3 regions of the Streptomyces sp. NPDC049687 genome follow, and region 3 is predicted to be linked to each of the others. Evidence: riboswitches for the same ligand, from Rfam matches in the RefSeq annotation. Region 3 holds a riboswitch; each other region holds the start of a gene.
What was found. A riboswitch is a leader RNA that binds a small molecule or an ion and turns the genes downstream of it on or off. The one in region 3 is predicted to bind thiamine pyrophosphate.
Positions count from the first base shown of each region.

Region 1: it holds a riboswitch for thiamine pyrophosphate, as region 3 does, so the genes downstream of both, thiC (phosphomethylpyrimidine synthase ThiC) here and ACIBVL_RS32055 (thiamine ABC transporter substrate binding subunit) in region 3, are expected to answer to the same signal.
Region 2: it holds a riboswitch for thiamine pyrophosphate, as region 3 does, so the genes downstream of both, thiO (glycine oxidase ThiO) here and ACIBVL_RS32055 (thiamine ABC transporter substrate binding subunit) in region 3, are expected to answer to the same signal.

Region 1 is NZ_JBITLN010000003.1:719,298-729,036, reverse strand. Features, by position in the region: gene ACIBVL_RS13270 (metallophosphoesterase) at 341-1,423, shown strand; gene ACIBVL_RS13265 (hypothetical protein) at 1,615-2,493, shown strand; gene ACIBVL_RS13260 (VWA domain-containing protein) at 2,565-4,070, opposite strand; gene thiC (phosphomethylpyrimidine synthase ThiC) at 4,152-5,984, opposite strand; TPP riboswitch at 5,977-6,165, opposite strand; gene ACIBVL_RS13250 (YibE/F family protein) at 6,546-8,117, shown strand; gene ACIBVL_RS13245 (SsgA family sporulation/cell division regulator) at 8,289-8,735, opposite strand; gene ACIBVL_RS13240 (IclR family transcriptional regulator) at 8,836-9,600, opposite strand.
Region 2 is NZ_JBITLN010000001.1:410,177-419,915, reverse strand. Features, by position in the region: gene pknB (Stk1 family PASTA domain-containing Ser/Thr kinase) at 1-65, opposite strand, end outside; gene ACIBVL_RS01930 (thiazole synthase) at 189-983, opposite strand; gene thiS (sulfur carrier protein ThiS) at 989-1,189, opposite strand; gene thiO (glycine oxidase ThiO) at 1,186-2,352, opposite strand; TPP riboswitch at 2,350-2,461, opposite strand; gene ACIBVL_RS01915 (hypothetical protein) at 2,515-2,865, shown strand; gene ACIBVL_RS01910 (NAD(P)/FAD-dependent oxidoreductase) at 2,898-4,145, shown strand; gene ACIBVL_RS01905 (Rv2175c family DNA-binding protein) at 4,274-4,639, shown strand; gene thiE (thiamine phosphate synthase) at 4,725-5,372, shown strand; gene metF (methylenetetrahydrofolate reductase [NAD(P)H]) at 5,489-6,412, shown strand; gene ACIBVL_RS01890 (hypothetical protein) at 6,469-7,488, shown strand; gene ACIBVL_RS01885 (phytoene desaturase family protein) at 7,548-9,020, opposite strand; gene ACIBVL_RS01880 (TetR/AcrR family transcriptional regulator) at 9,476-9,739, opposite strand, start outside.
Region 3 is NZ_JBITLN010000012.1:136,439-146,177, reverse strand. Features, by position in the region: gene ACIBVL_RS32070 (phosphatidate cytidylyltransferase) at 1-674, shown strand, start outside; gene ACIBVL_RS32065 (SRPBCC family protein) at 820-1,269, shown strand; gene rlmN (23S rRNA (adenine(2503)-C(2))-methyltransferase RlmN) at 1,569-2,675, shown strand; TPP riboswitch at 2,701-2,808, shown strand; gene ACIBVL_RS32055 (thiamine ABC transporter substrate binding subunit) at 2,879-3,988, shown strand; gene ACIBVL_RS32050 (ABC transporter permease) at 3,964-5,634, shown strand; gene ACIBVL_RS32045 (ABC transporter ATP-binding protein) at 5,634-6,701, shown strand; gene ACIBVL_RS32040 (LAETG motif-containing sortase-dependent surface protein) at 6,734-7,441, opposite strand; gene ACIBVL_RS32035 (LOG family protein) at 7,606-8,733, opposite strand; gene ACIBVL_RS32030 (VOC family protein) at 8,770-9,189, opposite strand; gene ACIBVL_RS32025 (hypothetical protein) at 9,302-9,739, opposite strand, start outside.

The sequences.
Region 1 (9,739 bases), on a different contig from region 3:
CGACTGCCCGGTCTCCCGCCGTCCGGCCGCTCCGGCGTGCCCGGGAAAACCGTTCCTGCGCGCCGCGCGGCACCGCCCCTGTGCCTTGCGCGACACTGTCCCTGCGCCCCACGCCCAGGAGGAGGCGCGTGTGAGTGGGGTGTGCGCGGGGTGTGAGTGGACTGCCGAAGACCGGCCCAATCGGGGCGAAAGCCGCGATGAACTGGAGCCTTGCTCCGATTCAGCACCCCTGGGTCATCACACGGCCCGATCCGCATTCCTATGATGGGCCCACGGCACCGCGGGCCGCTGCGACCAGGCAGCCCGAAGGGTGCATGCGGCGCGATGGTGGAGGGGTCTGATGACTCAGGGGGCCGGTCAGGGACCCGAGGCGGAGCGGACGGCGACGTTGCGCGACTTCCGGGTGCCCGCGTACGTCCACGAGACCGGTCCGTACGACCACAGCGCGCATCCGGGCAATGCCGCGCCGCCGCTCGAGGATCCCCTGGAGCATCCGGACGGTTATACGCCGACGCAGCGCGATCTGCCGGTCATCAACCGGGGCGACACCCTTCAGGTGGCCGTCGACCCGGCGCCGGCCCCCGATCCGCTGCCCACGACCGGCCCCGGGCCGCTCTTCGTCGTCGGCGACGTGCACGGCTACCTCGACGAACTCGTGGCCGCGCTGCAGGAGAAGGGCCTCGTCGACGCGGCGGGCCAATGGTGCGCGGGCACCTCCCGACTGTGGTTCCTCGGCGACTTCACCGACCGCGGTCCGGACGGCATCGGCGTCATCGACCTCGTCATGCGGCTGTCCGCCGAGGCCGCCGCGGCCGGCGGCTACTGCAAGGCCCTCATGGGCAACCACGAGCTGCTGCTACTCGGCGCCAAGCGCTTCGGCGACACCCCCGTCAACTCCGGCGCGGGCACCGCCACCTTCCAGGCGGCCTGGCTGCTCAACGGCGGCCAGAAGCACGACATGGACCGCCTCCAGGACCACCACCTGCAGTGGATGGCCCGTCTCGACGCCGTCGAGGAGGTCGACGGTCATCTGCTCGTCCACTCCGACACCACCGCCTACCTCGACTACGGCGACTCGATCGAGGCGGTCAACGACACCGTCCGCGAGACGATCACGCGCAACGACGCGGACGAGGTGTGGGATCTGTTCCGCAAGTTCACCAAGCGCTTCTCCTTCCGCGACGAGGGCGGCGCCGACGCCGTCCGCTCCCTGCTCGATACGTACGGCGGCACCCGCATCGTTCACGGCCACAGCCCGATCCCGTACCTGATGGGCGAGGTCGGCTCCGAGGAGGACGAGGACAACGGCGGCCCGCATGTCGAGGGACCGCACGTGTACGCCGACGGGCTGGCCATCGCGATGGACGGCGGCGTGACGATGGCCGGGAAGCTGCTGGTCCAGCAACTTCCCCTCGACGATTAGGCGTTCCGGGGCAGGCCGGCGGCCCCATGGACCCGTCGGCGACACCGCGGGCCAGGGGCCAATTTCAGCAAACCCCCTGTCACCGCATGCCGTCGCCGCTCTACCATCGCCTTATCCGTAGCAGGCTCCCCTCCGTTTCTGCCCGACGGCTCGTTGGCATGCGAGCCCCAAGCCCTACGGAGCATCGGGGGATGCACATGAACAGCGTTCCGCAGCACCTGCACAGTGAGGACCGCCAGGAGTACGAGCGGATCCTCGACGAGGCGCTGCGCTCCGCACCACACCACCCGGAACTGGCCGCTGTCGGACAGCGGCTCAACCCCGAACAGCTGCGCACCATGGCGCTCAACGCCTCCGCGCTCATCACGGCGGCCGCGGCGACCGAGTACCAGCACTATGTGAAGGTCCGCGAGGAACTGCGCCACCCCGCGCCGTCCACCCCCTCGTCCCCGCACGATTCCGGCTCGGCAGAGCCGGGCGCGGGCGCGATGGGGCTCGCCACCACCGTGGGGGAGGCGGCCCAGGCCGCCGAGGCCGCCGGGGCGGGCGCCGTCGCCGTCGCCGCCGTACTCACCCCCGTGCTCGCCGGAACCGCCGCGGTGCTCTTCCTGCTCGTCGGCTACTGCCTCAAGGCGATCGAACCCGATCAGGCGGCCGCCCAGGCGATGCTGAACGTCGGATGGGCGTTCGGGGCCATCGCCGCGGCCGCGATTCTCGTCGCCACCATCGGGCTGCTGCTCACCGCCCTGCGCAACCGTCCGTCCCTGGAGGCCGGGCCGTACGGCGAGCTGAGCGACGAGGTCGCCCGGGCGAAGGAGGCCTGGCGGGAGGCCCTGTTGGAGCGCGGCATCCTGCCGTTCCTGCGGGAGGCCCTCGCCGACCACGGGCCGACCTCCGAACTGCGCCCCGAACCGGCCCCGCCGGCCCCCACCGGCCGCCTTCCGAAGATCGGGTACGACCGTCCGGGCTTCACCAGCCCCGACGACGGCCCCGCCGGCCCCCGCCCGAGCTTCAGCAGCCCGGACTACACGAGCCCGGACTTCGGCGGCCCGGACCACCAGCCGGAATAGGCCCTCGGCTTGCGCCTCCCGAACGCCCTGGAACGAGGGAGCGCAAGCCGTTCGGCAGGCGCCTGCACGGGTCAGAGAATGCCTGCCCCAGCGGCCGCCGTGATCCAGGACGGGAACTCGGACAGCAGCCGGTCGTAGAGTTCCTGGTCCGGGAGGGTGCTGATGTCGTCCACGGCGAAGAAGCCCACGTTGTCGACGCGCCGGCCGGGGAGCGTGTCGAACCGTTCCAGGACGCCGTAGTGGGACCGGCCGAGGCCGACGAACTGCCAGAAGATCGGCTCCTCGACCGCCGCCCGCAGCTCCTGCTCGATAGCCGCATCGCGGTAGACGCCTCCGTCGGAGAAGAACAGCACCAGGGTGGGCGCGGTCGCGGGATGGTCCCGCACAAACGCCCTGACCTCGGCGATCGCCTTCTGCTCCTCGTTCTGGATGCCGACCGTCCGCATGTCCACCTGGCCGGATTCCAGCCCCTTCCGTGGCTTCTTGCCGCGCCGGAACAAGCTGATCTCGCCCACACGCACATGCAGCCGCAGCCACTCGGGGAGTTCGCCGAGGCGGAGGTCGGGCAGACGTGCGGGGTTGCTGGCGAACGTCCAGGCCTGCATCTCGCCGTCGTCGTCGAGCTGCGCGGCCACCGCGGCCATGCGCTCCACCACGTCGGCCACGACACCGCGCGAGTACAGGAACGCCATGGAGCCGGAGGCGTCCAGGACGAGGACGACCCGTGCGCGAATCCCCGCGGCTCCCCGCTTGCTCAGGCTGACGGCGACCTGCTCCTTGCGCAGGGACAGCCGCTTGCGCATGTCCACGGGAAGCCGCTCCTCCCCTTTGATCAGGCGTGGGCCGGTGGGCGGCGGGACAGCCGCGGGCGGGGGCGGCGGGAAGGCCGCGGGCGGGGCCGGCGGTACCGCGCCCGGCTGAGGTGGCGGCGCAGCGCCGGTCCGAGACGGTGGGAAGTCCATGGCCCGGGACGGCGGGGCAGACGCGTCGGAGGACGGCGGTGCGGCCGCACCCGGGGTGGGCGGCGCGGTCGCGTCGGGTGGCTCCTCGTCGACGGTGATGCCGAAGTCCGTGGCGAGTCCCGCGAGTCCGGAGGCGTACCCCTGTCCGACCGCACGGAACTTCCAGCGTCCCTCGCGCAGATACAGCTCGCCGCCGATGAACGCCGTCTCCGTCTCCGCCCGCATCTCGAAGCGCGCCAGTTCGGACCGCCCGTCCGGGCCGAGCAGCCGAAGCGTCAGTCCGGCCACCTGCCCGAAGGTGCCGCCGTCGGCCGACGCGCACAGCACCACCCGCTCGACGGCGCTCTCCAGCGAGCCCAGGTCCACCTGGACGGTGTCGGTCATGACGCCGTCGGCCCTCTGCTTGCCGAGGTGGGTCACCGCGCCGGACGCATGACACGGCTGGTTGTAGAAGACGAAGTCACCGTCGTCACGCACCCGTCCGGCGGCGGTCAGCAGCAGGGCCGAGGCGTCGACGTCCGGTCCTGCGGCCCCCTCGGACCAGCTGAGTTCCGCACGAACGACGGGCGAGTCGACCGGCAGATTGGCACCTTTGCTCATGGATCGCGCAGTCATGAGCCCAGTCAAGCACCGACGCCCTCGCCTTCGGCCCCAGGACGCCGGGCCTGACTGCTCCCCGTCACCTACCGGGGCGCATCAGTTGGTGATGGGCAGATACACCCGGTTGCCACTCGCCGCGAACTCCTTCGACTTCTGGGCCATGCCCTCCTCGATCTCCTCCCGGCTCCCACCGTGTGCGCGGCGGATGTCCTGAGAGATCTTCATGGAGCAGAACTTCGGCCCGCACATCGAGCAGAAGTGAGCCGTCTTGGCCGGCTCGGCCGGCAGCGTCTCGTCATGGAACTCCCTTGCCGTGTCCGGGTCGAGAGCGAGGTTGAACTGGTCCTCCCAGCGGAACTCGAAGCGGGCGTCGGACAGCGCGTCGTCCCATTCCTGCGCCCCGGGGTGCCCCTTGGCGAGGTCGGCAGCGTGGGCGGCGATCTTGTAGGTGATGACACCGGTCTTGACGTCGTCACGATTGGGCAGGCCCAGGTGCTCCTTGGGCGTGACATAGCAGAGCATGGCCGTGCCCCACCAGGCGATCATCGCGGCACCGATGCCGGAGGTGATGTGGTCGTACGCCGGCGCGACGTCCGTCGTCAGCGGGCCGAGCGTATAGAACGGAGCTTCATCGCAGATCTCCTGCTGAAGGTCGATGTTCTCCTTGATCTTGTGCATCGGGACGTGTCCCGGGCCCTCGATCATGGTCTGTACGTTGAAACGCTTGGCGATCGTGTTGAGTTCCCCGAGCGTGCGCAACTCCGCGAACTGCGCCTCGTCGTTGGCGTCCGCGATCGAGCCCGGCCGGAGGCCGTCGCCCAGCGAGTACGTGACGTCGTAGGCGGCGAGGATCTCGCAGAGTTCCTCGAAGTTCTCGTACAGGAACGACTCCTTGTGGTGCGCGAGGCACCAGGCCGCCATGATCGAGCCGCCGCGCGAGACGATGCCGGTCTTGCGGCGCGCGGTGAGCGGGACGAACGGGAGGCGCACGCCCGCGTGAACCGTCATGTAGTCCACACCCTGCTCGGCCTGCTCGATGACGGTGTCCTTGTAGATCTCCCAGGTCAGTTCCTCGGCCCTGCCGTCGACCTTCTCCAGCGCCTGGTACAGCGGCACCGTGCCGATGGGGACGGGGGAGTTGCGCAGCACCCACTCACGGGTGGTGTGGATGTTGCGGCCGGTGGACAGGTCCATGACCGTGTCGGCGCCCCAACGGGTCGCCCAGGTCATCTTCTCGACCTCCTCCTCGATGGAGGAGGTCACCGCCGAGTTGCCGATGTTGGCGTTGACCTTCACCAGGAACCGCTTGCCGATGATCATCGGCTCGATCTCCGGGTGGTTGACGTTGGCCGGCAGCACCGCGCGTCCCGCCGCGATCTCCTCGCGGACCACCTCAGGAGAAACGTTCTCCCTGAGAGCCACGAATTCCATCTCGGGCGTGATCTCCCCCCGACGCGCATACGCCAGCTGGGTGACCGCCTTGCCGTCCCGGCCGCGGCGCGGCAGACGCGGCCGTCCCGGGAACACCGCGTCGAGGTTGCGCAGTCCGCCGCGCGGCGAGGTGTGCTTGATGCCGTCGTCCTCGGGACGGGCGGGACGACCCGCGTACTCCTCGGTGTCACCGCGGGCGATGATCCAGTTCTCGCGCAGCGGCGCCAGGCCCCTGCGTACGTCGGTGTCGACGAGCGCATCGGTATACGGGCCGGAGGTGTCGTACAGGGTGACCGACTGCCCGTTGGTGAGGTGCACCTGGCGAACCGGCACACGCAGGTCGGGGCGGGTGCCCTCGATGTACCCCTTGTGCCAGCCGATGGACTTCCCGGCCTTCTCACTGGTCGCGTCGGCCGTGTTTGCGTCGGCCGTGTCGGCCGCCTCATCGCTGGCCGCGTTCTGCGTGAAGGCAGGCGTGCGTGCGTCCTTGTTGGTCATGAGACCTACTCCCTACGCCGGCATTACCCGGTAACAGGTTCGGCGGTCGACGCAGCGGCTACCGTCTGCCGACGTTCCATGTGAAACATCACTAAGTCAAGTGACGTTCCACGTGAAACATCGCAAAGACGGAGGTCAGCGCCCTCTCAGCCCGGTGCTCCGAGCTCCCGCGTGTGCAAAGGTGGCTCCACGCTAGCGTCATTTGTGGCGCGGTGAACAGTGGGCCTCCGTCGTTCTTGCGATGATCGGGCGGTGACCACGACACACCAGCCCCCGTACCCGCCATCCGAGCCGCCCCGCAGGCCCGGGGTCGGCGGCGGCCCCGGAAACGGCCCTGGAAGCGGTAGTGGGCACGGCCCTGGGCAAGGCCCTGCGCACAGTCCTGGGCAAGGCCCTGCGCACAGTCCTGGGCAAGGCCCTGTGAACGGCCCCCGAAGCGGTCCCGCTCAAGGACGCGGGGGGGACCGCGATTTCAACAGCGCAGACAGCCGCGGGCACGACAACCCACGGGGCTATGGGCCGGGCCGCCCGCCCGGTGCGGGATATGGCCCTGGTTCCGCGGTGGGGCCGGGGCATGGTGGAGTCCCTGGCGGGCCGGGCCACGGCCCTGGTGACGGACACAACGGAGGCCACGGGCACGGTCCCGGTGACGGGCACGGCGGGGGCCACGGGCACGGTCCCGGTGACGGGCACGGCGGGGGCCACGGGCACGGTCCCGGTGACGGGCACAACGGAGGCCACGGGCACGGCGATGGTCGTGGTGGCGGGGACGGTCCCGGTTCCGGTGGTGGGCACGGGCATACGCACGGGCACAGCCACAGTCACGGCCCGGCCGCCCCCGTCTCCAAGCATCTCCGCAAGGTCATCGCGGCGATCCTCATCCCGTTCGCCGCGGCCGTGCTGGTCGGGCTGGTGGTGCTGTGGCCGGGTGGGGCCCCCTCGCACGAGCGCACCGGGGTCGGCTTCGACCGGCAGACCCAGCAGGCCACGGTCACCAAAGTCGTGAGCGTGAGCTGCCAGTCGGTGAACGCCTCCGCCGACGCCCCGACCGGCGACACCTCCACAGCCGAGGGCTCCACCGCCGAGCAAGAGGCGAACGGCACCTGCAAGAAGGCCACGATCCGCGTGGACACCGGCGACGACAAGGGCCGGACGTTCACCGAGATCGTCCAGCCCGACCAGTCGCGGCAGTTGCACGAGGGCGAGAAGGTCGTGGTCGCCTACGAGCCCTCGGCGCCGAAGGACCTGCAGTACTCGGTCACCGACGTCAACCGCCGTGTTCCCATGACGGTGCTGGCCGTCATCTTCGCCGTCGCCGTCGTGGTCGTCGGACGGCTGCGGGGCGTCATGGCGCTGGTGGCGCTCGCCGCCAGCTTCCTGATCCTGAACTTCTTCATCCTGCCCGCGATCCTGCAGGGCTCGAACCCGCTGCTCGTGGCCGTGGTGGGGTCGAGCGCCATCATGCTGATCGCCCTGTATCTGTGCCACGGTCTCTCGGCCTGTACGTCCGTCGCCGTACTCGGCACCCTCATCTCACTGTTGCTGATCGGCTTCCTCGGCTCCTGGTTCATCGACTGGGCCGCGCTCACGGGCAACACGGACGACAACACCGGCCTGATCCACGGCCTGTACCCGTCGATCGACATGAGTGGCCTACTGCTCGCCGGCATCATCATCGGCTCCCTCGGCGTCCTCGACGACGTGACGGTCACCCAGACGTCCGCGGTCTGGGAGCTGCACGAGGCCAATCCCGCGATGGGCTGGCGCGGGCTGTACCGGGCCGGCATCCGTATCGGCCGCGACCACATCGCGTCCGTGGTGAACACGCTCGTCCTCGCCTACGCCGGTGCCGCGCTGCCGCTGCTGCTGCTCTTCTCGATCGCGCAGAGCAGCGTCGGCACGGTCGCCAACAGCGAGCTGGTCGCCGAGGAGATCGTGCGCACGCTGGTGGGCTCGATCGGTCTGGTGGCGTCGGTGCCGGTCACCACCGCCCTCGCGGCCCTGGTGGTCGCGGCCGACCGCCCGGAACCGGGAACGGCGGCCGCGGCGGTGCCGGAGCCCGTTCCGTCGGGAGCAGCGGCAGCAGGCACGGCCGCGTCCCGGGGCGGCCGGGGCAGGCGACGCAAGCGCTGAGGCGGCGGGACGCCGGGGCAGGCGACGCAAGCGCTGAGGCGGCGGGACGCCGGGGCAGGCGACGCGCGCCTGCGGAAGCCCCGGAGGCGTCCGCAGCCCCGCAGGAGAAGCGTTTTTGCGCGGCCCCACCCCCGTGGCGAAGCGTTCCGCCACCCCTTGCCGCTGGTGGGCTCAACCGGCGCTCTGTTCCTCCGCCAGGATCCGGTCCAGCGCCTCGTCGAGATGCGCGTCGAAGTCGGCGAGCGCACCCTCCTGGCCCAGGGGGACCAGTTTGTCCGTGCGGTCGAGGAAAGCCACCAAGGGGGCCGCGGAGGACCGGAAAAGGGCTTGGTCACCGCCCACTTGAAGCCGGATGAGCACCTCACCGAGCACCTCGGGGTCCACGGGCGAAACCCGTACGTCCCCCTCGCCGCACGGCCTGCCCACTCCATCGATGAGCAACTCGCGCCCGAAGGCCCAGGTCACCGGCGCGTCCCCGGGAAGATGAAAGGTGAGCCTCACGGCATAGGGATCGCGCGACTCATAGCCCAGCTCCACCGGGATGCGGAACGAAAGCTCCTCGGACACAAGAAAGCTCATCATCACTTCTGCCTGAACTGCCTGTACGGACTCGCACATCGAGTTACCCCGTCATTTGCCGTCGAATGGCCGGTAATCAACCCCTGACACTGCACCGCATCTTGCTGAACGTGCACAACAGATCACAAGGAGTTAGTTTTCAAATGCTGATACAGAGCCCGATCGACCCCAGCTTCCGCCCGATTTCGCTCTGCAGCTGTCGCGCCGCGAGGAGCAGCCGGTCGGCCTGACGGGCGGGCAGGGAGATGGCCATCGTCCCCACGGTGGCGCCCAGGGTGATCGGGATGGCGGCACACACGGTGCCCAGTGCGTATTCCTGCCGCTCCACGACCGGTTCCATGCGCCCAATACGCTCCAAACGCCCCAGAAGGGTGTGATTGTCGCGCACCGTGTACCGGGTGACGGGCTGCACCGGGTAGCGGTCCAGGTGGTCGCGGCGGGCGTCCTCGTCCAGCTGGGACAGCAAGCACTGGCCGATGGCATGGGCGTGGCCGGTCTCGCGGAAGTCGGCCCACTCCTCCACCGCCGGGTTGCCCGGGGTGTCGGAGACGCACATGACCTCGATCTCACCGTCGTGGTACCGGGCGTAGTACACGGGAACACCGATTGAATCGCGCCACTGGGCGAGGGTGTCGGCGACCGTGCTGCGACGTTTCTGCGCCGCCCCGCTGCTGCCCAGCCGCTCGGCCGCCTCGCCGAGGAAGAACAGCCCCTTCTCCCGGCGCAGATAGCCCTCGTACACCAAGGTGCGCAGCAGGTGGTAGGCGGTGGGGAGTGCGAGGCCGGTCTCGCGGGCCAGTTGTTTGGCCGGAGCTCCGTGCTCGTGCTCGGCGACGGACTCCAGCAGGCGCATGGCGCGCTGTACGGAGCCGATGAGCGTGGCGGCCGAGTGCGGCTGCGGCACCGCAGAAGGAGTCCTCGCGGACTGGGCTGGCCGCGTGGCCGAATGGGGCTGCTCGGGGAGGGCCGTGCTCGGCGGGCGCTGGAGCGGAGGCGCCGAGGAACGCGGCCGCGTGGGGGGTGCTTGCGGTTCCAGGGATGCG
Region 2 (9,739 bases), on a different contig from region 3:
GCGTCGACGCGATACCGACCGTCGAGCACCTGCCCGACCAGAGGGTCCTGAAGGGTCGTGTCCACGCAGGCGAGTCTACGAGCCACCACTGACACGTCCCCCCCTTCCACCCCTTCGGAGCAGGACTGCAGCCGACCTGTGACGCGAACCACGGGCCGAGAGACGGAGGGAGCGCTTTCGGCGGGAGATCAGAAGGCGGGGCGCTCGGGGTCCAGGGCGGCCAGGCCCTCCGTGGGCGAGGACGCCTCCGCGAAGTAACGGCGGGGGATCCGGCCCGCGAGCCGGGCCAGCCTTCCCGCCTCGACCCCGGCCCGCATGGCCGACGCCATCCGCTCGGGGTCCGCCGCCCGCGTCACCGCCGACGCCAGCATCACCCCCGCGCACCCCAACTCCATCGCCAGCGCCACGTCCGACGCCGTACCGGCCCCCGCATCCAGAATCACCGGCACGCGCGCGTGCTCGACGATCAGCTGGAAGTTGTGGGGGTTGCGGATGCCGAGTCCCGATCCGATCGGGGACCCCAGCGGCATGACGGCGGCACAGCCGGCATCCTCCAGCTTCCGCGCCAGCACAGGATCGTCGTTCGTGTAGGGCAACACCGTGAACCCGTCGTCCACCAGCGTCTCCGCCGCCTCCAGCAACTCCACCGGATCCGGCAGCAGGGTCCGCTCGTCGGCGATGACCTCCAGCTTGATCAGCGAGGTGCCCAGCGCCTCCCGCGCCAGCCGGGCCGTCAGCACGGCCTCCCCGGCCGTGAAGCACCCCGCCGTGTTCGGCAGCACCCGGATGCCCAGCCGCTCGAGCACCGACAGCACGGAGCCCCGCACCTCTGGGTTCACCCGCCGCATCGCGACCGTCGTCAGCTCGGTCCCGGACGCCACCAGCGCCCGCTCCAGCACCTCCAGGCTGGGCGCACCCCCCGTACCCATGATCAGACGGGACGAGAAGGACGTACCCCCGAGGACGAAGAGATCGTCGGCCATGGCGCTCAGCCCCCCTGCACGGCGGTCAGGACTTCCACGCGGTCACCCTCGCGGAGCGCCGTGGCGGACCACTGCGCGCGCGGGACGACGGTTTCGTTGAGCGCGGCGGCCACCCCGGAGGGCGCCGGAGTCAGGGACCGTACGACGCTGTCGAGGGCCGTACCGGGAGCGACCACCTGCCGCTCGCCGTTCACCGAGATGTTCACGCGGGCTGCTCCGTGAGGGCGGCGGCACCGAAGCGCCGGGGTGTGAAGGGACGGACCTCGTCGGGGAGTTCACCGGTGGCAAGGGCGTGCGCCATCGCGTCACCGGTCACCGGTGTCAGCAGCACCCCGTTGCGGTAGTGCCCGGTGGCCAGCAGCAGCCCGTCCAGGTCCGTCGGCCCGAGCAGCGGCGCGTTGTCCGGGGAACCGGGGCGCAGTCCCGCGCGGGTTTCCGTCAACGGCAGTTCCGTGATCCCCGGCACCAGTTCGTGGGCGTCGCGCAGAAGTTCGTACACGCCCCCCGCCGTCACCGTCGTGTCCCAGCCCAGCTCCTCGCTCGTGGCGCCCACGACCAGCTCGCCGTTCTCCCGCGGCACCAGATACACCTGACTCCCTCGGACGACGGCCCGCACGGTACGGCTCAGGAACGGCGCGAACCGAGGCGGCACCGTCAGCCGCAGCACCTGCCCCTTCACCGGCCGGACCGGGGGCAGTACGTCCTCCGGGACGCCCGCGAGGCGCCCGCTGAGGCTTCCGGCCGCGAGTACCACCTGCCCCGCCTCCAACGCCGTGCCGTCCCCCGTCACGACCCCCGACGCCCGCCCGCCCGTCACGGACAGCCGTTCGGCCCACGCGCGGCGGAAGACCACGCCCGCCCGCTCGCACGCGGTGACGAGCGCGTCGGCCAGCCGCCGGGGATCGACCTGGTGATCGCCGTCCACCCGCAGCCCGCCCCGCACCCCGGGCGCGAGCATCGGCTCCAGGCGCCGGCACTCCCGCCCCGTGAGCCACTCCGACTCCAGCCCCGACTGCGCCTGCAGCATGTGCAGTTCCCGCAGGTGGGCGCGGTCGTCGGCGTCCAGCGCCACCGCGAGCGTGCCGCACCGGCGGTAGCCGAGATCCTGCCCGGTGACCTCCGTCAGTTCGGCCGCGAAGTCCGGATAGCGGCGGGCCGAGGCCAGGTTCAGGCCCAGCAGGGTCTGCTCGCCGTAGTGGAGCTCGGTGACGGCGGCCAGCATCCCGGCCGCCACCCGTGCGGCCCCACCGCCCGGCTCGGGGTCCACCACCGTCGTGGCGAACCCGCGCTGCGCGGCCCGCCAGGCCGTGACCAGGCCGATGATCCCGCCCCCGACGACCAGGACATCGGATGTACGTGTACGCGACATGGGCGTCCAGCCCCTCCCTTCGCCGGCATGACCCGGATCAGGTTCGTACGGTCGGAGGCCGCCAGCCTCCCTCTCAGCCCGGTGCGTCCGGGCTCCCGCGAGTGCTCTACGTTGGGTCACCCTAGCCCGTGGTTCCACGCCTGTGTAAAGGGAGCCTTCGTCATGCCCGGCTCGCTGGACGGCCTCGTCCTCGCCCCCGTCGCCGACCAGGCCCCGGGCCAGGTCGGCACCCGCACCCGCTTCACGTACCACGAGCGGGACGGCGTGATCTGGGCGGACTACGGGGGCGGCGACGTCGTACGCGGGCATCTCGTGGGTACCCGTGAGGGCGACCGGCTCGACTTCCGGTACGTCCAGCTCAAGCACGACGGGACGACGTCCTCGGGGCGCTGTGTGTCGACAGTCGTCGCACTGCCCGACGGCCGGGTGCGCCTGGAGGAGACCTGGGCCTGGGAGTCGCAGGAGGGCAGCGGTACGAGCGTTGTGGAGCAGGTCACGGCACACGACCGCTGACTGACTATTCGTCAGGTGTCTATGGTGATCAGGTGAGCGAGCAGACGCGGGAAGAAGACAGGCCGGCGGGGCGGCGGGTGGTCGTCGTCGGCGCGGGCATGGCCGGTGTGCAGACCGCGGTCGCGCTGCGCGAACAGGGCTTCGACGGCACGGTCACGCTGATCGGCGCGGAGCCGCACCAGCCCTACGACCGGCCTCCGCTGTCCAAGGCCGTCCTGCTCGGCAAGGCCGAGGGCTCCGCCTTCGACGTCGACTTCGAGAGCCTCGGCATCGAGTTGCTGCTCGGCCGCGAGGTGCTCGGCCTGCGCCCCGCCGACCACGAGGTGGACACCGAGGCCGGGCCGGTCCCCTACGACGTCCTCGTCCTCGCCACCGGTGCCGAACCGATCCGGCTGCCCGGCGCCGAGGGCGTCCCCGGCGTCCATCTGCTGCGCACCCTGGACGACGCCGAACGGCTGCGGCCGGTGCTCGCCCGGCAGCACGACATCGTGGTCGTCGGCGCCGGCTGGATCGGCGCGGAGTTCGCCACCGCCGCGCGCGAGGCCGGCTGCGCGGTCACCGTCGTGGAGGCCGCCGACCGCCCCCTCGCCGGTGCCCTGCCGGCCGAGGTCGCCGCCCCGATGACCTCCTGGTACGCCGACAGCGGCACCGATCTGCGCACCCACGCGCGCGTGGAGCGTGTCGAACCGGGCGCGGTCGTCCTCGACGACGGCTCCCGGCTGCCCGCCGGCGCCGTGGTCGTCGGTATCGGCGCCCGGCCCGCCACCGCCTGGCTGGCCGGCTCCGGCGTCGAACTCGGCGCGCACCACGAGGTCGTGGCCGACGCCCACCTGAGCACGTCCGTGCCGGACGTGTACGCGGTCGGCGACTGCGCGTCCTTCCCCTCGGGACGGTACGGCGAACGGCTCCTCGTCCACCACTGGGACAACGCCCTCCAGGGCCCGCGCACGGTCGCCGCGAACATCGTCGGCGCGGCCACCGGCGAGCCCCCGGCCGTCTACGACCCGGTGCCGTACTTCTGGTCCGAGCAGTTCGGCCGCTTCGTCCAGTACGCCGGTCACCACGCCGTGGCCGACCGCATGGTGTGGCGCGGTGACCGGTCCGGCCCGGCGTGGACGGTGTGCTGGCTGCGCGAGGACCGCCTGGTGGCCCTCCTGGCCGTCGGCCGGCCGCGTGACCTGGCCCAGGGCCGCCGCCTGATCGAGGCCGCCCGGCGCATGGACCCGGAGGCGCTCGCGGACCCGGCCCGCCCCCTGAAGGACGCGACTGCGGGGCCCTAGGGGGCCGGGCTCCGCCGAGGTTCGGCTCCGTCGCGGGGGCGCGCCCGGCCACGACGGCGCCGCGGACGGCCGGCGACTCGTCGCGGCCCGACTTCCGACTGTCAGTGGCAGATGGCAGGCTTGTTCTCGTGACCGAGATTGACGCAAAGATCGATGCTCTCGTCCCCGCCTGGCTCACCCTGCCCGACATCGCGGAAATGCTCGATGTCGACGTGACGCGCGTCCGGCAGCTGGTCAAGGAGGGCCAGCTCATCGCCGTGCGCCGCGGTGAGAACCGCGCGCTGCACGTCCCCGCCGCCTTCATCGACGGGGACAAGGTGGTCAAGGGCCTGTCCGGGACCCTGACGCTCCTGCGGGACGACGGCTTCACGGACGAAGAGATGCTCGAGTGGCTCTTCACCCCCGACGCGAGCCTGCCCGGCACCCCCGCGCAGGCCCTGAGCGAGAATCGTGGCACGGAGGTGAAGCGCCGCGCCCAGGCGCTCGCCGTCTGACCAGAGGAAGACAACCGACACACCCGGGGCGTACGAGGGCCGGTCCGCCGCCCTCGTACGCCGCCGCCCTGGGGGGAACTCACGCATGCCCGACACCGCCCGCGCCCGTTTCGCCGACGCCCGCCTCTACCTCTGCACGGACGCCCGCACCCGACAGGGCGACCTCCCTGAGTTCCTGGACGCGGTCCTGGCCGGCGGAGTCGACATCGTGCAGCTGCGGGACAAGGGCATGGAGGCGGCCCAGGAGCTGGAGCACCTGAAGGTGTTCGCCGACGCCTGTGCCCGGCACGGAAAGCTGCTGGCGGTCAACGACCGCGCGGACGTCGCCCACGCCGCCGGCGCCGACGTCCTCCACCTCGGCCAGGGCGACCTGCCGGTCCCCGCGGCCCGCGCCATTCTCGGCGACGAGGTCCTCATCGGCCGCTCCACGCACGCCGAGGCGGAGGCCGAGGCCGCCGCCGTCCAGGAGGGCGTGGACTACTTCTGCACCGGCCCCTGCTGGCCCACCCCCACCAAGCCGGGCCGCCACGCACCCGGTCTCGGCCTGGTCCGCCACACCGCCGCCCTCGGCACCGACCGCCCCTGGTTCGCCATCGGCGGCATCGACCTCGGCACCCTCGACGAGGTGCTGGAGGCGGGCGCCCGCCGGGTCGTGGTCGTCCGGGCGATCACCGAGGCGGACGACCCGGGTGCCGCGGCGGCGGAATTCGCGAAGCGCCTGCGCGAGCTCTGAGGGGCCGGTCGGGTTTCAGCCGAAGGCCTGTCCGAAGGGTGGACAACAAGCCGACAATTCGGGCAAATATCCGGCATTCGGTTGGGTGACCGTCGGCCGCTGGTTAACCTGCGGGTATGGCCCTTGGAACCGCATCCACCAGGACGGACCGCGCACGCACCGTGCGCGACATCCTGGCGACCGGCAAGACGACGTACTCGTTCGAGTTCTACGCGCCGAAGACGCCCAAGGGCGAGCGGAGCCTGTGGGACGCGCTCCGCAGGGTCGAGGCGGTGGCCCCGGACTTCGTCTCCGTGACGTACGGCGCCGGCGGCTCCACCAGGGCGACCACGGTCAAGGAGACCCAGCAGATCGTCGCCGACACCACCCTCACCCCGGTCGCGCACCTCACCGCCGTGGACCATTCCATCGCCGAGCTGCGCAACATCATCGGCCAGTACGCCGACGCCGGGATCCGCAACATGCTCGCCGTGCGCGGCGACCCGCCGGGCGACCCGATGGGCGACTGGGTCCCGCATCCGCGGGGCCTCACCTATGCCGCCGAACTCGTCCGGCTCATCAAGGAGTCGGGCGACTTCTGCGTGGGCGTCGCCGCCTTCCCCGAGATGCACCCGCGCTCCGGCGACTGGGACACGGACGTCGCGCACTTCGTCGACAAGTGCCGGGCCGGCGCCGACTACGCCATCACGCAGATGTTCTTCCAGCCCGAGTCGTATCTGCGTCTGCGCGACCGGGTGGCGGCGGCCGGCTGCGAGACCCCGGTCATCCCCGAAGTCCTGCCGGTGACGAGTGTGAAGATGCTGGAGAGGCTGCCGAAGCTCAGCAACGCCCACTTCCCTGACGCCCTGAAAGAGCGGATGCTCACAGCCAAAGACGATCCGTCCGCTGTACGCTCCATTGGCATCGACTTCGCCACGGAGTTCTGCGCACGGCTGCTGGCCGAGGGAGTGCCCGGACTGCACTTCATCACGCTCAACAACTCCACGGCGACGCTGGAAATCTACGAGAACCTGGGTCTGCACCACCCGCCGCAGGCCTAGACCGGTCGCACCCACATACGACACACTGCGTAGCGGCCACTGGGAGAGGGGCGTACATGGGCTGGACGGTCCTCTACATCGCGTTCGGCATCGTCGCGCTGTGGCTGCTGGGCGAGGTGCTGCTGCAGTACAAGGCGCGTCTGCGCTGGCGGCTGCTGGCGTTCGTCGGGTTCCTCGGTGTCGTGCTGGGTGTGCTGATTCCGTCGGTGATCGTGATCGGGCTGGGCGCGGCCGCCTTCGCCGTCGGCCAGACCTACGTCACCCTGTCGTTCCGCCGCGGCTTCGCCGAGGGCTGGGCCGTGCGGCGCGGGGAGGGCGAGGGGGCGCTCCCCATGAGCCTGACCAAGCGCCGCCGCGGCAAGGCCGAGCACCACGACCCGAGCCTGGAGGTCACCGACCTGGAGTCCGGAGACGCCGCCGGTTACGGCGGCGGCGCCGACCCCTCCTTCGGCGGCGACGGCATGGGATACGGCCAGGACAGGGACCCCTTCGCCGACAACGCCTCCCCGGCCGACGACGACTACGACCGCGACGACGTGTTCACCCCGGCCGCCCGCGGCGCTCAGCCGTCCGCCGCCGAGAGCACCGTGTACTCGCCGCAGCCCATGCCCGACGACACCAACGCCTACGGCATATACAGCGACGCCGCGTACGCGGCCGCCACCGGCCAGCCCCAGGACCAGTACGCGACGGCCGCTCAGGGCGCCGACCAGACCTACGGCTACGACGGCTACTCCGGGTACAACCAGCAGCAGTACGGCTACGACACCACCGGCGAGCAGCAGTACGCCGCCTACTCCGACCCGTACATCGGCACCCAGACCTACGGCGGCGGCTCCTACGACGCCGGTTACGGCCAGCAGCAGTACGGGCAGCAGGGTTACGGCCAGGACCAGTACGGCACCGGCGGCTACGGCGAGACCCCGGCCGGCGGTGTCTGGGTCCCCCAGCAGCGCAGCACCGACGACCCGTTGGGCGGTGACCTCCCGCCCGAGCAGCAGTACCCCTACCAGGGTGACGGGCAGGGGCAGCAGCACGGGCAGGGCAACGGGTACGACGACCAGTACCGGTTCTGACGACCAGGACCGGTTTCCGACCCGCGGTGTCGGTTCTCACGGGCCGTTCGCCGTCCCGCTCACTGTGAGCCGCGGAACTCCAGTCCCTCCACGATCAGTCCGGCCACCAGCGCGCCCGACATGCCCGAGTGGGGGAGTCCGCCGCCCGGGTGCGACCAGCCGCCGGCGGTGAACAGCCCTTGCAGGCCGGTGGAGTTCGCCGGGTGCAGCAGCCTGCCCCCGGCCGCGGCCAGCGCCGGCGCCGGTACGGCCCCGCCCGCCGCGCCGGTCTCCCGCGCGATGTCGGCGGGGGTGCGGACCACGCGCCACAGGACACGGTCGCGGACACCGGGTACGGCCCGCTCGGCGGCGGTGACCAGGGCCTCCACGTGCTCCTCGCGTATCGCCGCCCCGGCCGGGACCACGGCACCGACCGTGACCGCCTCGTGGTCGCCGTCCGGCACCAGCGCCGGGTCGTCGGGCCGCAGCACCGTGACCGTCGGCTCCGCGGGTACGCCCGGTGCCGTGCCGAAGAGGCTTTCCAGCTCGCCGTCGCGGTCCCGGGTGTGCACCACCGTCCGGTGCGCGGTCCCCTCCGGGCGTCCGCCGCGCAGTGCCAGCAGGACGGTCAGCCGGCTGGGCAGGCCCTGCTGGGGCGCCACCTCGCCCTCGCCCCGGACGGGAAGCCCCGCGGCACTGCCGGGCGCGACCACGAAGTCGGCGTCCGCCACGTGGCCGTCGGCCAGTTCCACGCCCGTCGCCCGGCCGTCCTTCTCCAGGACCCGGGTGACCTCGGCGCCGAAGACGAACTCGACCCGGCGGGCCACACACCGCTCGTACACCGCGCGGGCGAGCTCCCGCAGGCCCCCGCGCACGTACCAGGTGCCGAAGGCGTGCTCCATGTACGGCAGCACGGCGCAACTCGCCGGAGTGGCGCGGGGATCCAGGCCGTACGCGAGCGCGTGGCCCTCCAGGAGCGCGGCGAGCCGGGGGTCGCGCAGCTCCCAGGCACCGACCTCGGCGAGCGTGCCGGCCCGGCGGGTGCGCAGCAGACGCTTGTGCGGGACCGCCGGATAGGGTTCACGGTCCGCCAGCACCGACCAGTTCGGCCACAGGGGCTCCTCCAGCAGCGGGCGGCGGGTGCGGTCCCAGGCCTCGCGGGCGCGGACCAGGAAGTCGCCCCAGCGCTGCCCGGCGCCCGCTCCGAGTGCCTCGTCCAGGGCGGAGACGACGCCCGCTCGCGAGGCGTTCGGCAGGGACACCCCCGTGCCGTCCGCGAACACATGCCGTGCCGACGGGTCTACCTGGACCAGCTCGACGCGGGCCTCCAGCGGCTCCTTGCCGGTCTTGACGAACAGATCCCGGTAGACCGCGGGCAGGGGGAGCAGACCGGGCCCGGTGTCGAAGCCGAACCCGTCCCGCTCGAAGCGGCGCACCGCACCGCCGTACGTCTCCGTACGCTCGTACACCGCCACCCGGTGGCCCGCGACGGCCAGCCGGGCGGCGGCCGCCAGCGCGCCCATCCCGGCGCCGATCACCGCAATCCGTGCCATGGCTGCGACTTTATCGGCCGCCACCGACAGTCACGTCGCCAGCCCGGCGGGCCCGGGGGAGTACGGAGGCGGACGCTTTCGTGACCAGACGACCGCACAGCGTCCTGAGGTTGAGCGCCCAGCTCTGAGTACCCGTACCTAGGGAGGGAGATGAGTACGCGGGCGGATGGGGGCGGGCCCGCCCGGACGGGAGAGTGGAGGCACGGAAAGGGGCGCGGCTCCGGCACCGGCGACACGGGGCGCCGGAACGGAGCGGCCCTCGATCCGCTCCTTCCGCCGGCCGGTTCGGCGGGAGCGAGGCACGGGGGGAACCCGGGGGAACGACCGCACGGGGGAAACGGGGGATCGGGGGGAAACGGGGGAGCACAAGGAGGCGCCGGTTCGAGGTGGCCCGCGGGGGACGCGGCCACGGCGGGCCGGCGCTTCCGTGTGCCCGGCCCGCCGTGGCCGCGGCCTCAGCGGCCGCCGCTCACCCGCCCCTGCAACAGCCGCGACAGCGCCGAGTGCACGTCGTCCAGAGAGCGCTCCGGCTGGAACGCCTGCCAGTCCAGGGCGGCCACCAGGACCATGCCGACCAGCGCGGCCGCGGTCAGCTGGACGTCGATCTCGTCGCTGAACTCGCCGCTCTCCACGCCCTCGCGCAGCACGCCCTCGACGACGGCGACCGCCTCCTGCCGCACCACCATCAGGGTGGACTGCCAGGCCCGGTTGGTGCGCCA
Region 3 (9,739 bases):
CCAGCAGGCTGCAGGAGCGCAAGGAGATCAAGGCACCGCTCGTGCCGCTGGCGCTCGGCGGCGCCGCGATGGTCGTCGCCGGATACGTCAGGGGACCCGAGGGCGCCTGGGTCGCCATGGCCCTGACCGCGCTCGCGGTCCTGGTCTGGCGGATGACCGAGCCGCCGGAGGGCTACCTCAAGGACGTCACGGCCGGCGTCTTCGCGGCCTTCTACGTCCCGTTCCTGGCCACCTTCGTCGCCCTGATGCTCACCGCCGACGACGGCCCGCGGCGCGTGCTGACGTTCCTGCTGCTCACGGTCGTCAGCGACACCGGCGCGTACGCCGTCGGCTGGCGCTTCGGCAAGCACAAGCTCGCCCCGCGCATCAGTCCCGGCAAGACCCGCGAGGGCCTGCTGGGCGCCGTGTCGTTCGCGATGGTCGTGGGCGCGCTGTGCATGCAGTTCCTGATCGACGACGGCACCTGGTGGCAGGGTCTGCTGCTCGGCCTCGCGGTCGCGGCCAGCGCCACGCTCGGCGACCTCGGCGAGTCCATGATCAAGCGGGACCTGGGCATCAAGGACATGGGCACCCTGCTCCCCGGTCACGGCGGCATCATGGACCGTCTGGACTCGCTCCTGCCGACGGCTCCCGTCGTATGGCTGTTGCTCGTGCTGTTCGTGGGCTCCGGCTGACCGTCCGCACGCCACGGTTTTTCGCGGGCCCCCGTCCTGGTCGCTCAGGGCGGGGGCCCGCTGCCGTGGCCCGGTGGGCGGGTGAGTGGGACGATTCCCATGGAAGGCCTCACAGGGGGGATCGCCCTGAAAGGGGGCGGGCGTCATGTCCGACTTCCGCGAATCGATCGACGTCGACCGCAGTCCCGAAGAGGTGTGGGCGTACCTGAACGACCCGTCCCACCTGCCCGAATGGCAGGCGAGCGCGGTCTCGGCGGAGCCGCTCGACCCCGGCCCGATCGGTGTCGGCTCCCGAGTACGGATCACCCGGCACGTCGGCCGCCGGGAGATCCCGATGACCATGGAGTACACCGAGTACGAGCCGCCGTACGTCTGGGGTCTGCAAGGCGTCGACGGCCCCATCCGCGGTCATGTCCACGGTGAGATCGACCCGCTCGACGAGGGCCGCCGGTCCCGCGTGACCATGGAGGTCGACTTCGAGGGCAAGGGCATCGGCAAGGTCCTGCTCCCTCTGGTCGTCCGCCCCCAGATGCGCAAGGAGCTGCCGCTCAACGAACGGCTGCTGAAGGACCGACTGGAGCACCGCACGGCATAGACCGGCTGGGCGCCGGAGTGGATCCGAAGGGCTTCCCGACGGCCGGCGGCGACCTGGTCCGGGGGACCCGATCCGTCGAGAACGTCCTGCTCTTCGCCCTGGCCCCCGCGCTTCTGCTCGTCGGGGCGTTCAGGGGATGGGGTGGTCCTCGTGGCAGCGGCTGCTCGCGGGCGCGGGGGCCTCGCCCCGGCGCCCGGCGCCGTCGCGGCGACCGAGGGACGCGGCGGCACAGGCGCTCCTGACACGGTACGGGCTCGGCGCCGGGGGCACCCGATTGGATCTGCGACACTGGTACGGCCATGCCTAAGCCCGGAGAACTCACATTCGTAGCCCCCCGCGGAGCCAAGAAGCCGCCGCGGCACCTTGCCGACCTCTCGCCTGCCGAGCGGAAGGACGCCGTCGCGGAGATCGGTGAGAAGCCGTTCCGTGCCAAGCAGCTCTCGCAGCACTACTTCGCGCGGTACGCGCACGATCCGGCGGAGTGGACCGACATCCCGGCCGGCTCGCGCGGCAAGCTGCAGGAGGCCCTGCTGCCCGAGCTGATGACCGTCGTACGGCATCTGTCGACCGACCAGGGCACCACCCGCAAGACGCTGTGGCGGCTGTTCGACGGGACGCTCGTCGAGTCGGTGCTGATGCGGTACCCGGACCGGGTGACCATGTGCATCAGCTCGCAGGCGGGGTGCGGGATGAACTGCCCGTTCTGCGCCACCGGACAGGCGGGGCTCGATCGGAATCTCTCGACCGCCGAGATCGTGCATCAGATCGTCGACGGGATGCGGGCGCTGCGGGACGGAGAGGTTCCCGGCGGGCCGGCCCGGCTCTCCAACATCGTCTTCATGGGGATGGGCGAGCCCCTCGCCAACTACAAGCGGGTCGTCGGTGCGATCCGGGCGCTCACGGACCCGGCGCCGGACGGGCTCGGGCTGTCGCAGCGTGGCATCACCGTGTCGACGGTCGGCCTGGTGCCCGCCATCCACCGGTTCGCCGACGAGGGCTTCAAGTGCCGGCTCGCCATCTCGCTGCACGCGCCGGACGACGAGCTGCGCGACACCCTCGTCCCCGTGAACACGCGGTGGAAGGTGCGCGAGGTGCTCGACGCGGGCTTTGAGTACGTCGAGAAGTCGGGCCGTCGGCTCTCCATCGAGTACGCCCTCATCCGCGACATCAACGACCAGGCGTGGCGCGGTGACCGGCTCGGCCGGCTGCTCAGGGGCAAGCCCGTGCACGTCAATCTCATTCCGCTGAACCCGACCCCGGGCTCGAAGTGGACCGCGTCCCGTCCCGAGGACGAGAAGGCGTTCGTCGAGGCCATCGCGGCGCACGGGGTGCCGGTCACCGTCCGGGACACCCGTGGCCAGGAGATCGACGGAGCCTGTGGTCAGCTGGCCGCCACCGAGCGGTAAAATCTGGCCACGTCCACATATCTTCATATTCCGACAGGGGAGCGCCACAGCGCTGAGAGTGCGGCGAACGGGCCGCAGACCCTCTGAACCTCGCCCAGGTCATTCTGGGTAGGAAGTTCGGTCACCACTCAAGCTGTTGTGCCCTGCCCGGGCGTCCCCGGGCGGGGCCGCGTTCTTCCTGGCCAACCCCAGGAGGACATCCAGTGCACACCAAGACCTTCGTGGCGGCGACGGTCGGCCTCGGCCTGCTCACGCTGTCCGCGTGCGGGTCGTCCGACGCCAAGAGCCCGGCGGACTCCAAGACCGTCACCCTCGTCAGCCACGACTCGTGGGCCGCCTCCAAGAGCGTGCTCGCCGCCTTCGAGAAGGAGTCCGGGTACAAGGTCAAGGTCCTCACGGACGGCGACGCCGGGCAGGCCGTCAACAAGGCCATCCTCACCAAGGACAACCCGCAGGGCGATGTCTTCTTCGGCGTCGACAACACCCTCCTCTCCCGCGCCCTCGACAACGGCCTGTTCCAGTCGTACGCGGCCAAGGGGCTCGACCAGGTCGGCAGCGCGTACCAGCTGGACGCCGGCAAGCACCGGGTCACGCCGATCGACTACGGCGACATCTGCGTCAACTACGACAAGAAGTACTTCGCCGACCACGAGCTGACCCCGCCGGCCACCTTCGCCGACCTGGTGAAGCCCGCGTACAAGAACCTCCTGGTCACCGAGAACGCCTCCACCTCCTCGCCCGGCCTCGGCTTCCTGCTCGGTACGGCCGCCCGGTACGGGGACGGGGGCGCCTCCGGCTCGAGCGGAGCCGAGAGCGGGGGAGGCTGGGAAGAGTACTGGAAGCAGCTCAAGGCCAACGGTGTGAAGGTGGTCGACGGCTGGGAGCAGGCCTACAACGAGGAGTTCTCGGGGTCGGCCGGCGGCAAGAAGGCCAAGGCGGACCGGCCGCTCGTCGTGTCCTACGCCTCCTCGCCGCCCGCCGAGGTGATCTACGGCGACCCCAGGCCCAGCACCGCCCCGACCGGGGTCGCGGCCGGGACCTGCTTCCGGCAGATCGAGTTCGCCGGGCTGCTGAGCAACGCGCGCAACAGCGCGGGCGGCAAGGCGCTCATCGACTTCCTGATCACCAGGAAGTTCCAGGAGGACATGCCGCTCAACATGTTCGTCTACCCGGTGGTGGAGGGCGCGAGCGTGCCCGCCGAGTTCACGAAGTACGGGCCCGCCGCCAAGGACCCCGAGACCATGGACCCGGCGGAGATCGCCGACCACCGCGACCAGTGGGTCAAGTCGTGGACCTCGCTCGTACTGAAGTAGCCCCGGCCGAAAGGCCTTCCGGGAGCGCGGCGCGGCTCGGGCTCATGGTCCTGCCCGTCGCGTTCTTCGGGCTGTTCTTCGCCTACCCCGTCGCCGCGATCGTCGCGCGCGGGCTGCGGGTCGACGGGGTGTGGCAGCTCGGGCGGCTGACGGAGGTACTGGGCCAGTCCGACATCCGGCACGTCCTGTGGTTCACCACCTGGCAGGCGCTCGCCTCCACCGCGCTCACCCTGCTGGTCGCCCTGCCGGGCGCGTATGTCTTCGCCCGGCTCGACTTCCCGGGCAAGCAGCTGCTGCGGGCCGTGGTCACCGTCCCGTTCGTGCTGCCGACGGTCGTCGTCGGTACGGCGTTCCTCGCGCTCGTCGGACGCGGCGGGCTCCTCGACGAGCTGTGGGGCGTACGCCTCGACACGACCGTGTGGGCGATCCTGCTCGCACACGTGTTCTTCAACTACGCGGTGGTCGTCCGGACGGTCGGCGGGCTGTGGGCCCAGCTCGACCCCAGGCAGGAGGAGGCCGCGCGGATGCTGGGCGCCTCACGCCGAAGGGCCTGGCGCACGGTCACGCTCCCCGCCCTCGGGCCCGCCGTGGCAGCCGCCGCGCTGATGGTCTTCCTCTTCACCTTCACCTCCTTCGGCGTGGTCCAGATCCTCGGCGGACCCACCTTCTCCACCCTCGAGGTGGAGATCTACCGGCAGACCTCCGAGATCTTCGACCTGTCCACGGCCGCCGTCCTGACGATCGTCCAGTTCGTGGCCGTGGGCGCGATCCTCGCCGTGCACGCCTGGACCGTACGGCGGCGGGAGACCGCGCTGCGGCTGGTGGACGCGAACATGACCGCCCGGCGGCCGTACGGGGCGGGGCAGTGGGCGCTGCTGGCCGGGGTGCTCGCGAGCATCGCCGTGCTGCTGGTGCTGCCGCTCGCCGTACTCGTGCAGCGGTCCCTGGACGCGCCCGGCTTCGCCTACTACCGGGCGCTGGCCGACGAGGAGGGCAATGTCTTCCTGGTCCCGCCGATCGAGGCGGTCGGCAACTCGCTGGAGTACGCCGTCGCCGCGACCGCGATCGCGGTGGTGATCGGCGGGCTGGCCGCGGCCGCGCTCACCCGGCGGGACGCCGGGCGGCTCGTCCGCGGCTTCGACGCGCTGCTGATGCTGCCGCTGGGCGTGTCCGCGGTGACCGTCGGCTTCGGGTTCCTGATCGCGCTGGACGAGCCTCCGCTGGACCTGCGGAGCAGCTGGATCCTCGTTCCCCTCGCCCAGGCGCTGGTCGGGGTCCCCTTCGTGGTACGGACGATGCTGCCCGTGCTGCGGGCGGTGGACCACCGGCTGCGGGAGGCGGCGGCCGTCCTCGGGGCGTCTCCCTGGCGGGTGTGGCGGGAGGTGGACCTGCCGATGGTGCGGCGGGCGCTGCTCGTCGCGGCCGGGTTCGCCTTCGCGGTGTCACTGGGGGAGTTCGGGGCGACCGTGTTCATCGCGCGGCCCGACAACCCGACGCTGCCGGTGGCGGTGGCGCGGCTCCTCGGCCGGGCCGGTGAGCTCAACTACGGGCAGGCGATGGCCCTGTCGACGATTCTGATGGTGGTGTGCGCGGTGGCCCTGCTGGTGCTGGAGCGGCTGCGGGCCGACCGGACGGGGGAGTTCTGATGCCACCAGCACTTGTGTCACCGGCTCCGGCGCCACCCGCTGCTGTGCCGCTGCTCGAACTGGAGTGTGGGACGGTGCGGTTCGGTGGCCGGGCGGTGCTCGACGCCGTGGATCTGGGGGTCGCCGAGCACGAGGTGGTGTGCGTGCTCGGGCCGAGCGGCAGCGGCAAGTCGACGCTGCTGCGGGCGGTCGCCGGGCTCCAGCCCCTGGACGCGGGGCGGGTGTTGCTGGACGGGCGCGATCAGGCCGGGGTGCCCGCGCACAAGCGGGAACTCGGGCTGATGTTCCAGGACCATCAGCTGTTCCCGCAGCGGGACGTGGGCGGCAATGTGGCGTTCGGGCTGCGCATGCACGGGGCCGGCAAGAAGGAACAGGATCAGCGGGTAAGGGAGTTGCTCGACCTGGTCGGTCTTCCCGGCGCCGCCCGCCGGGCCGTCGCCGCGCTCTCCGGCGGCGAGCAGCAGCGCGTCGCACTGGCCCGCGCCCTCGCGCCGCGCCCCCGGCTGCTGATGCTCGACGAGCCGCTGGGCCAGCTGGACCGTTCGCTGCGGGAACGGCTGGTCGTCGAACTGCGCGAACTCTTCGGGCGGTTGGGCACCACGGTCCTCGCGGTCACCCACGACCAGGGTGAGGCGTTCGCGCTGGCCGACCGGGTCGTGGTGATGCGGGAGGGACGGATCGCCCAGTCCGGTACGCCTCTTGAGGTGTGGCAGCGGCCGGCGGACGCGTTCGTGGCCCGTTTCCTCGGCTTCGAGAACGTGGTGGAGGCGGCTGTCGCCGACGAGGTGGCGGTCACGCCCTGGGGCAAGGTGCCGGTGCCGGACGGCTCCCCGCAGGGGCAGCGCACGCTGCTCGTCCGGCCGGCCGGCGTCCGTCTGGTCGCCGCCGACGAGGGCCTGCGCTGCACGGTCGCCGCCCGCACGTTCAAGGGCACCCATGTCGCCGTCCACCTCCAGCCGCAGGGCGCGCCGCGGCTGGAGGCGGCGTGTGCGCTGCGCGAGGCGCCGGAGGTCGGGGACGGGGTCGGGGTGGTGTTCGACGCGACCGAGACCGTGGTGCTCGACTGAGGGCCCGCCCCGGAGAGGGACGGGCCGGGAGGTCAGCGGTTGCCGGAGCCGCGGCGGCGCATGCCGAAGAACACCGCTCCGCCGCCCACGACGACCAGCAGGGCCGCGATGCCCGCGATCAGACCGGTGTTGGAGCTGGCGCCGGTCTCGGCGAGGTTGGACTCCTGGGCCGCGGCCGACGGGGCGTTGCTCGCGGAGGGTGCGGACGCCGCGCTGTCGCTCGCCGAGTCCGACGGGCTGGGCGACGTGGTGTCGGCCGGGGTGGAGGCGGAGTCCGAGGGGCTCTCCGAGTCCGACGGGGCGGTGGACGGGGAGGAGGTGTCCTCGGCCGTGCAGGCCGTGGCCGGGGTGGTCAGGTTGCCCTTGATGTCCGCGTCGACCAGGACCTTGTCCTTCTTGGTGGCCTTGATGTGGATCCGGTATTCCGCGTTCGGCTCCCAGTCCTCGTCGAAGGTGACGGTGACGCCCTTCTTGGAGCCCTCGACCGTCGCCTCGCCGACCTGCCGCAGGTCGGCGCCGTTGTTCTCGAGGAAGACGGTGACGACGGCCGGGGTGCCCGACGGGTCCTTGTCGGTGACGGTGATGACGCCCTTGGCGCCGTCACACCCGGCGGCGGCGGAGAACTCGCCTATCTCGCAGGCCAGCGCGGTGCCGGCGGCACTGAACGCGAGGGCGGCGGAGGCGGCGGCGACACCGAGGAAACGCACCGGACGGGCGGCGGTACGGCGGGAAAGGGACACGTTTGTCCTTTACGGGGAAGCGCAACTGCGGGGGGTGGAGGGGGAGATGGCGCCCCCGGTGATGCCGAGTGCGTCACCATCCCCAGCAGACTCACAGGTCTATAAGCGTTACATAAGAAGTGTCAATGCGAGGACCCCTCTGAGCCGTTGGCTTTGCCCGTTTATTAACCACCGAGACGTTTCAATGCCTCCGGAGCCTCCTCGATCCGGTCAACCAGGGCGATACGGGACTCCATCGACCGCTCCCGGGCGAGTGACCGCAAGAGCGGCCAGGCCGGCAGGCGTTCCGTCCAGTGCGCCCGGTCCACGAGCACCATCGGCGTCGGCTCGCCCCGCGATCCATAGTAGTTGGGCGTCGTGTTGTCGAAGATTTCCTGTACGGTCCCGGCGGCGCCCGGCAGGAAGACCACACCGGCGTCGCAGCGGGCCAGCAGGCCGTCCTCGCGGATGGCGTTGGAGAAGTACTTGGCGATGTGCGCGGCGAACGGGTTCGGCGGCTCGTGGCCGTAGAACCAGGTCGGGATGCCGACCGAGGGGCCGCCGCCCGGCCAGTTGGCCCGTACCTCGAAGGCGGCCCGCGCCCAGTCGGTGACCGACGGCGTGAACGTCGGTGCCTTGGCGAGCAGGCGCAGCGCGTCGGCGAGCATCGCGTCGTCGAAGGGGGCGGCGTACGCGCCGAGGTTCGCCGCCTCCATCGCGCCGGGACCGCCGCCCGTCGCGACGGTGAGTCCGGCGCGGGCGAGTTCACGGCCGAGGCGGGCCGCGCCGGCGTACGCCTCCGTGCCGCGCGCCATGGCGTGCCCGCCCATCACGCCCACCACCCGGGCGCCGACGAGCAGTTCGTCGAGCGCGTCGGACACGGCGTCGTCGTGGATCGAGCGGAGCATCGAGCCGAATATGTCGCCGTCGGACTTCGTCTGCTGGAACCAGGCGTAGGTCAGGGCGTCCGGGGTCGCCTCGTAGCCCTCGTCGAGGGAGTCGAAGAGCTCGTCGGGGGAGTAGACGAAGCCGCGGTACGGGTCGAAGGACAGACCCGGTACGGGCGGGAGGACCAGGGCGCCGGAGGCGCGCGCCTTCGCCGCGGCCTCGGGGCCCATCGGGCAGCCGAGGAAGACGGCGCCCGAGGTGTCCAGGGCGAGCAGGACCTCCGTACGGTCCGTCAGATCGACGGCCTGGACACGGAAGTGGGAGAGCGTGCCGTGGTCCCGGATCACCTCGTCGAACTCGGGGAGGGACTCGATCTCACGGTCGTGGGAACCGTCGAACGGCTGGGCGGGTGTCGTCGGATGCACCCGCCCATGCTAGTTACCGACTTGGGCCGCCGCGGTTCAGCTCTCGATGGCCGACGGGTCCATCCAGACGACCTCCCAGGTGTGGCCGTCGAGGTCGTCGAAGGAACGGCCGTACATGAAGCCCATGTCCTGGGTCTGGCCGGCCGGGGAGCCGCCGAGCGCGAGCGCCTTGTCGACCAGCTCGTCGACCTTCTCGCGGCTCTCGGCGCTCAGCGCGATCAGGACCTCGCTGGTCTTCGAGGCGTCCGCGATCTCCTTCTTGGTGAAGGTGGCGTAGAACGGCTTGGTGAGCAGCATCGCGACGATCGTGTCGCTGATGACCACGGAGGTCGCGTTGTCGTCGCTGAACTGGGGATTGATCGTGTAGCCCAGCTCCGTGAAGAACTTCTTCGAGGCCTCGAGGTCGTTCACGGGCAGGTTGACGAAGATCATCTGCTGGTAGGCGGGGGTGGTCATCGAGTCTCTCCCAACGGGTGCGTGCTGTGTGCTCGGTGCGTGCTGTTCGGTGGGGTAGACCCGGGGGTCGCGCGGAACTCATCGGTGGGCGCGATCCTTTTTTGCGCGGTCCTCAGCGGGCCAGCGGCAGCGACGCGAGTTCCGCCACCACCGCGGTCAGGGGGACGAAGAGGGTCAGGAGGGCGCCGGTGCGCATCGCGGCGGCGGTGCGGAGGGTCCTGGTGGGGGCTCCCAGGCGGAGCAGGGCGGCGGTGGTGGCGGCCCGGGCCTGTCTGGCCTCCACCGCGGCGGTGAGGAGGGTGGCGATCGTGCAGCCCGCCACGACCGTCGCGCCGAGGGTGGTGAGGGGGCCGGAGGATGGGTCGGCGGGGTCGTACAGGGCGGCCATCGTGTACGCGCCCGAGGCGACCGCGCAGACCACGCCGAGCGGGCGGCCGATGCGGGACGCCTCCTCCATGAGGCCGCGGCCCGCGAGGAGGCGGAGGGCGCCGGGGCGGGCGGCTTGCAGGAGGCGGCCGCACAGGTGGGTGAGGCCGGGGCCGGCCAGGGC